3 regions of the Serratia sp. NPDC087055 genome follow, and region 2 is predicted to be linked to each of the others. Evidence: predicted binding sites of a transcription regulator. Region 2 holds the regulator's gene; each other region holds the start of a gene.
The links. Region 2 encodes PurR, which represses purine synthesis genes. Its sites were predicted from a motif close to CANGCAAACGTTTGCNTG; they were not measured.
Positions count from the first base shown of each region.

Region 1: the regulator PurR is predicted to act here: its motif matches at 1,422-1,439, upstream of purE (5-(carboxyamino)imidazole ribonucleotide mutase).
Region 3: the regulator PurR is predicted to act here: its motif matches at 993-1,010, upstream of cvpA (colicin V production protein).

Region 1 is NZ_JBJDOG010000001.1:2,587,002-2,589,270, reverse strand. It holds gene purK (5-(carboxyamino)imidazole ribonucleotide synthase) at 1-808, opposite strand, end outside; gene purE (5-(carboxyamino)imidazole ribonucleotide mutase) at 805-1,329, opposite strand; gene ACI2J2_RS12325 (UDP-2,3-diacylglucosamine diphosphatase) at 1,495-2,217, opposite strand; gene ppiB (peptidylprolyl isomerase B) at 2,228-2,269, opposite strand, start outside.
Region 2 is NZ_JBJDOG010000001.1:1,420,676-1,422,944, reverse strand. It holds gene punR (DNA-binding transcriptional activator PunR) at 1-390, shown strand, start outside; gene purR (HTH-type transcriptional repressor PurR) at 387-1,412, opposite strand; gene ACI2J2_RS06665 (YnhF family membrane protein) at 1,737-1,826, shown strand; gene sodB (superoxide dismutase [Fe]) at 1,880-2,269, opposite strand, start outside.
Region 3 is NZ_JBJDOG010000001.1:167,948-170,216, reverse strand. It holds gene purF (amidophosphoribosyltransferase) at 1-349, opposite strand, end outside; gene cvpA (colicin V production protein) at 371-871, opposite strand; gene dedD (cell division protein DedD) at 1,168-1,920, opposite strand; gene folC (bifunctional tetrahydrofolate synthase/dihydrofolate synthase) at 1,921-2,269, opposite strand, start outside.

The DNA.
Region 1 (2,269 bases), 1.2 Mb from region 2:
GCAGGGCCAGAATGGCACGTAAATGCAGTTCGAACTGGCTGATGGACGCGCCGTTCTGCGTCCAGTGGCCGCTGTTGTGTACGCGGGGTGCCAGTTCATTAATCAACAGACGATCGCCAACGATAAAGCACTCCATCGCCATCACACCGACGTAGTTCAGCTCATCAAGGATGGCGGTTAGCATCTGCTCGGCCTGATGCTGCAAGGCTGGGTTAGGCTGCGGCAATGCGACGCTGGTGCGCAGAATACCTTCTTCATGCAGGTTATGGGTCAGCGGATAGAACACGGACTTGCCATCGTGCCCACGCGCACCAACCAAAGACACCTCGCCAGAGAAGTTAATACCTTGTTCGACGATGCATTCACCGTAGGCATCTGCCGGCAACTCGGCTTCCTGGCCTGGGCGTAAACGCCATTGGCCGCGACCGTCGTATCCGCCCACACGGCGTTTGACAATGGCCAGCTCACCGAGGGTGGCAAATACCTGCGGCCATTCGGCGGCGTTGGCCAGCAGCTGCCAAGGTGCGGTATCCAGACCCAGTTGATCGAGCAACTGTTTTTGCGTCAGACGATCTGCCAAACGCGGGAAAATATCGCGGTTGACGAAACTATTATGGGTCGCTAATTCGCGCGTCAGTGCCGTTTCCGGCCAGCGTTCGATCTCGGCGGTGATCACACTGTTTTGATAAGGCACAGCTTCCGGTTCGGCGTCGATGCCAACCGGATAGACGGCGATACCCAGCGGTTCACCGGCCTGGCGCAGCATGCGCCCCAACTGACCATTGCCCAGTACGCAAACCGGCTTCATGCTTCCTCCCGCGGATCCGGGTTGTTCAGTACGTCGTCGGTCTGCGCTTGACGCCAGTCTGCCAGGCGTTGTGCCAGCAGCGGGTCGTGCAGTGCCAGAATTTGCGCTGCCAAGAGTGCGGCATTAGCGGCGCCGGCTTTGCCGATCGCCAGCGTACCGACGGGGATACCACGTGGCATTTGTACGATGGAGTACAGGCTATCTACGCCACTCAATGCGGCGCTTTGCACCGGCACACCCAGCACCGGTACCAGAGTTTTCGCGGCCAGCATGCCTGGCAGATGCGCAGCACCGCCCGCACCGGCGATGATCACGTCAAAGCCATTGGCACTTGCCTGTTCGGCGAAGCTGAACAGCTTATCTGGCGTACGATGAGCGGAAACGACTTCGACATGGAACGGGACATTGAGCGAGGTCAGGACGTCGGCCGCAAACTGCATGGTGGCCCAGTCACTTTTCGATCCCATTACAATTGCGATTTTAACCCCAGCGTGGGTGGCTGAAGCGGCGTTGGCTCCCATGGGTGTAAGGCTCCTGTAATTGTACAAACGACGGCCGGTTGCCTGCGGCGGGAGGCCGAATGAGGGCGTAGAGCATACCATGAGCGCACGGCAAGGAAAACGGTTGCGTCGCCAGTTTTCACCGTCAAAAGCGCGAATTTTTTACTCGCGCAATATGTCAGGAACTTAGAAGGGGAATTGGATCAATTCGACGGCGTCAGCGCTGACTTTGATCATTGAGCCTTCAACGTGCCAGGCACCCAGTACTGCGCGGTGGGCTTTACCGTTGCTCAGCGTCAGATCATGCACGGCTGGACGGTGTGTGTGACCGTGGATCATCCAGTGAACGTTGTGTCGTAACATTGCCTGTTCAACCGCTTGCGGGTTGACGTCCATAATAGATTCAGACTTGTATTGGTTGCTCTGTTGGCTACGTGCGCGCATTTTGGCGGCGATCTTAAGACGCCAACGCAACGGCATTGCCAGAAACAGCCGTTGGATCCAGGTGTTATGCACTTTGCTGCGGAATTCTTGGTATGCATGATCGTCGGTACAGAGTGTGTCACCGTGCAGGATCAGTATTTTGCGGCCGTACAGGTCCAGCACCTTTTCTTCCGGCAGCAGCTGCATACCGCTGGCGCGGGCAAAGCGTTTGCCAACCAGAAAGTCACGATTACCGTGGATAAAATAGCAGGGCACACCAGCCTGTTGCAGCGCCTTCAACGCCGCGGCGATTTCACCGTGCAGCGGCTCGGGATCGTCATCGCCGATCCAGGCTTCGAACAGGTCGCCAAGAATGTACAGGGCGTCGGCGTGAATGGCATCTTGCCGCAAAAAGCGCAGAAAACCGGCAGTGATTGCCGGTTCCTGTGCGCTTAAATGCAGATCTGCGATAAACAGCTGGTGCATGCAGCCGCGATTACTCGCTGACGGTAACGCTGGTGATGATCACGTCTTCTAC
Region 2 (2,269 bases):
AACGATGATCAGCTACGGCCTTTCCCATCGCTCTGCCTGGAGGATACCTCACGCAATCTCCCCAAGCGTGTCACCTGGACGTTGGATAACCAGCGGCGGTTGGTGGTGCCGGACTGGTCGTCGGCGGTGGATTGCCTGTGCGCCGGATTGTGTGTCGGGATGATGCCTGCGCATCAGGTCTTGCCGTTAGTACAACGTGGCGAGCTGGTGGCGTTACAGTTGCAGGAGCCGTTCCCAGCCAGCCCTTGTTGCCTGACGTGGCAGCAAAATACGCCTTCCCCGGCGATGGCCTGGCTGTTGGACTATTTAGGGGACAGTGAAACGTTGAATCAGGAATGGTTAAGCGAAGTGACGCCGGAAACCGCAGTGGCTTCCGGCGCGAATGACTAGCGGCGGTAATCGATGAACGGGCCGTCAGCAACCGAACGGCGCTCAACCAACTTGGGATGCACCTCAATCACCTGTGATTCTTCACGCTTGCTGATGATGCGATCCAACAACATGGTGAATGCCATCTCACCCAAACGCTCTTTGGGCTGATGAATAGTGGTCAGCGCCGGGGTGAAATAGCGCGCATTGCGCACGTTATCGTAGCCAATGACCGAGATGTCTTGAGGCACGCGTAGCCCAAGCTCATCGGCGGCGCAGATAGCCCCCATTGCCATGATATCGCCACCACAGAATACCGCTGTCGGACGCTGTTTCTGCGACAGTATCTGGTGCATGGCCTTGTAGCCGGATTCTGGCTCAAAGTCACCCTGGACGATCCACTCGTCGCGCACGTCGATATGGGCTTCCTCCATCGCTTTTAAGAAGCCCTGATGGCGCCCGCCCCCAGTGTTACGTGACAGTTGGCCGGGAATGGCGCCGATATCGCGGTGTCCGCGTTCGATCAGATAGCGCCCAGCCAGATAGCCACCTTCGAACGCGTTATCAATGATGGTATCAGTAAAATCACCGCGTGCGGCGCCCCAGTCCATGACAACCATTGGGATGTTGCGGTAATCTTCCAGCATCCCAAGCAATTGGTCCGGATATTCTGAACACATCACCAACAAGCCATCGACGCGCTTTTGCGCCAGCATTGCCAGATAGGCACGCTGTTTGTCCAAATTGTTGTGCGAGTTACACAGTATCAGCGTATAGCCTTTGCTGTAGCAGCTGTTTTCTACCGCTTCGATCACTTCAGCAAAGTAGGGCGCTTCACTGGAGGTTGCCAGCAGGCCAATCGATTTGGTGTGATTGACCTTCAGACTGCGCGCCACTGCGCTGGGTGAATAATGCAGCTCTTTAATTGCGGCACTCACGGCCGCTTTAGTCTCTTCGGCGACGAAACGAGTCTTATTGATGACGTGCGAAACGGTGGTGGTGGAAACGCCAGCGCGTTTGGCCACATCTTTAATCGTTGCCATGTAAAGAATGACTCCTGAACTCACATGTTGCAGTATGTAAGTGTGATGTTAATCGTTTGCCTGCGTAGATCCTTCTCCAAAGAAGCGAAAACTGAGTTTTTAGTGTGTTGAAGTCGTCAGCGCTTGGTCAGGAGGGGCATTTTTGCCGGTACACAGTTGTGAACTGCGAATTTTGTCCCATATTGAGCAAAAGGGGAAGAGGTAATCGGTATTATAAACCGGGAAATGATAACAAGATTTTATTGGCCAACTGTGTGAAAATGGTTTGACGCATTAATTGTGTGCCTTTTATCCTTGGGAAAACCAATCTGAAAAGGAGTTGTAATGGATACCGATCTGAAAATGTCACTGTTCACCACTGTCTGTGCGCTGGCCGTGATTATTGCTTTTAGCTTCACTGCAGCATTGAACTGATCCCCGAAGTAAAAACAGGCGCCGCTTCGTGCGCCTGTTTGCCTTATCCCACGCTATGCCAGATTTTTCTCCACAAATGCCCAGTTAACCAGCGCCCAGAAGTTCTCCAGGTAAGTCGGGCGGGCGTTGCGGTAATCGATGTAGTAGGCGTGCTCCCACACGTCGACGGTCAGCAAGGGTTTATCTTCGCCGGTCAGCGGCGTGCCCGCGTTCGACGTGCTGACAATGGCCAGCGAGCCGTCAGTCCTCTTCACCAGCCAGGTCCACCCGGCGCCAAAGTTTTTGATTGCGGCATCGCTGAATTGTTCTTTAAAGGCAGCGAAAGAACCAAACGCCTGATTGATAGCAGCAGCCAATGCGCCCTGAGGCTCACCGCCGCCCTGTGGCGATAAGCAGTGCCAATAGAAGGTGTGGTTCCATACCTGAGCGGCGTTGTTGAAAAT
Region 3 (2,269 bases), 1.3 Mb from region 2:
CGAACAACGTCTGGCGCAGTTCATGGGCATTGGTCAGATTGCCGTTATGTGCCAGCGTAATGCCGAACGGTGAGTTTACATAGAAAGGTTGAGCCTCTGAAGCACTGGAGCTGCCAGCCGTCGGGTAACGCACATGGCCAATACCCATGTTGCCCTGCAAACGCTGCATATGGCGTGCCTCAAACACATCCTTCACCAGACCGTTTGCTTTACGCAGGCGGAACCCGTTATGGGCATCAATGGTGACGATGCCTGCGGCATCCTGGCCACGGTGCTGAAGCACCGTCAGCGCATCATAAATCGACTGGTTTACCGGCATAAAACCGGCGATACCGACAATACCGCACATGTTGTCTTTTCCTCATCAGCGCTACCGCCCTGGTAAATGGGTCGGTAAGAAACTCGACGTGCTCTGCAGGTAGTCAAAGAACCACCTGATGATGTAACTGAACTGGGGAATAAGCTGCGACTGTTTCCAATCGGCACTTTGTGAAAAACCAGTAAAGGTATCCAGGAAAAACAGTATCGCCGAAACGATCAACACGCCGCGCAGTGCGCCGAAACAGACGCCCAGCACCCGGTCGGTGCCTGATAACCCGGTTTTCTCTACCAGTGAGCTAATCACATAGTTAACAATAGCTCCTACGATCAGGGTCGCAATAAACAAGATTGCAATCGCGATACCGTTTCGCACCAGTTCATCTTCAAAACGAGTGAAGTAGACCGCAAGGTAAGAGTAGAAATGGCTGGCAACAAAAAACGCACATCCCCATGTCACAAGTGACAATGCTTCGCGAACAAACCCTCGGATCAGGCTCACCAGAGCCGAAAATCCAATCACCGCTATAATGACGTAATCAATCCAGACCATGAACTATTCCAATAATGAATCGCCCCTGCCCCCTTCATCTTTCATACCGCATCTGCGTTGGCTGCCTTGATACGACATGAAATCTAACGGGTGATCCAATTCGCGGCGAATTCTAACAGAAAAAGAAAACGTTTGCGTAGGGGTTTTCCTACCACGTTACAAATAAAAAGCGGCGATAAAAAAATTCCCAACCGCCGCGCCTACATAGGCCATTTCAGCTACGAAAGGCACAGTTTATTTAATGATTATACTGGCACGCATAGGTTTAGGGGCACAGCATGCTGTGCCCCTTTCTCTTAACGTACGCCGTATGGCTTCACCTGGCCGCTCAAACCGCTGAGGGAGTTCAGCGCAGGCAATGAAGACTGCAGTTTCTGTTTCGAGGCGTCTGGACCGACGTAAATCCGAGTAATCTGCCCCTGTACCGGTGTGGATGGCACGGTGAAAGCACGATAGCCGGACAGCCTGAGCGACGCGACCACTTCGTTCACCTTGGCAGCATTCTTCAACGCCCCCAGTTGCACCACATACGCTTGCCCTGCCGGTGCTTTCTCTTCCGCCGGTTTCTGCACAGGTGCAGGTTCAGGCTTCGGTGTCGGTTCTGGCTTCGGCTCAGGTTTGGCTACCGGCTTCACTTCCACCGGTTTCGGCTGCTGCACCGGTTTTGGTTTCACTTCCACCGGCTTGGTTTCTACCGGTTTAGGTTTCGGCTGTGGCGTTGGCGTCGGCGTCGGTTGCGGACGCGTCTCGACCGGTGCCTGCGTGACCTGAGCCGGCTTCTGCGCGGCCTGCTGCGTCGCCGCCTCGTTAGCCGCCTGCTGTTCAACCAATGCACCTGCGCCTTCCGGCGGTTGTGCCGGCAATGGCTGACTTACCGGTGGCACCACGTCGTTCTCTTCCACATCACCGGCCTTCGGCACCAATGGAATGGCTGCGAATTCATCCTCGTAATGTTTCTTTTTACCGTCCAACAGCCCTGGCAGGATAATCACCCCCAGCGCAACCAGAATCACGGTACCCACCAATCGGTTTTGAAATTTACTTGCCACTCACACTCCCCGCATCTCGTCTAACGCCGCCATCACGTGTGCAACGGTGTGGAACGATCCACAGACGATCACAATATCCTGTTTTTCAGCGTCCTGCATAGCCTGACGCCAGGCAGTTTCGACATCGGTAAACTGCCGCGGTTCCGTTAAATATTGCGCCAACAGCTCAACACTGGCACCGCGCGGCCCTTCAAGCGGCGCACAGTACCATTCATCGACCTGCTCACTCAGACAGGCCAGCGTACCGGCAATATCTTTGTCCGAAAGCATCCCCACCACGGCACGTACTTTGCCACCATTACGCGGCAACGTCGCCAGGCGACCAGCCAAATAACTTGCCGCGTGCGGG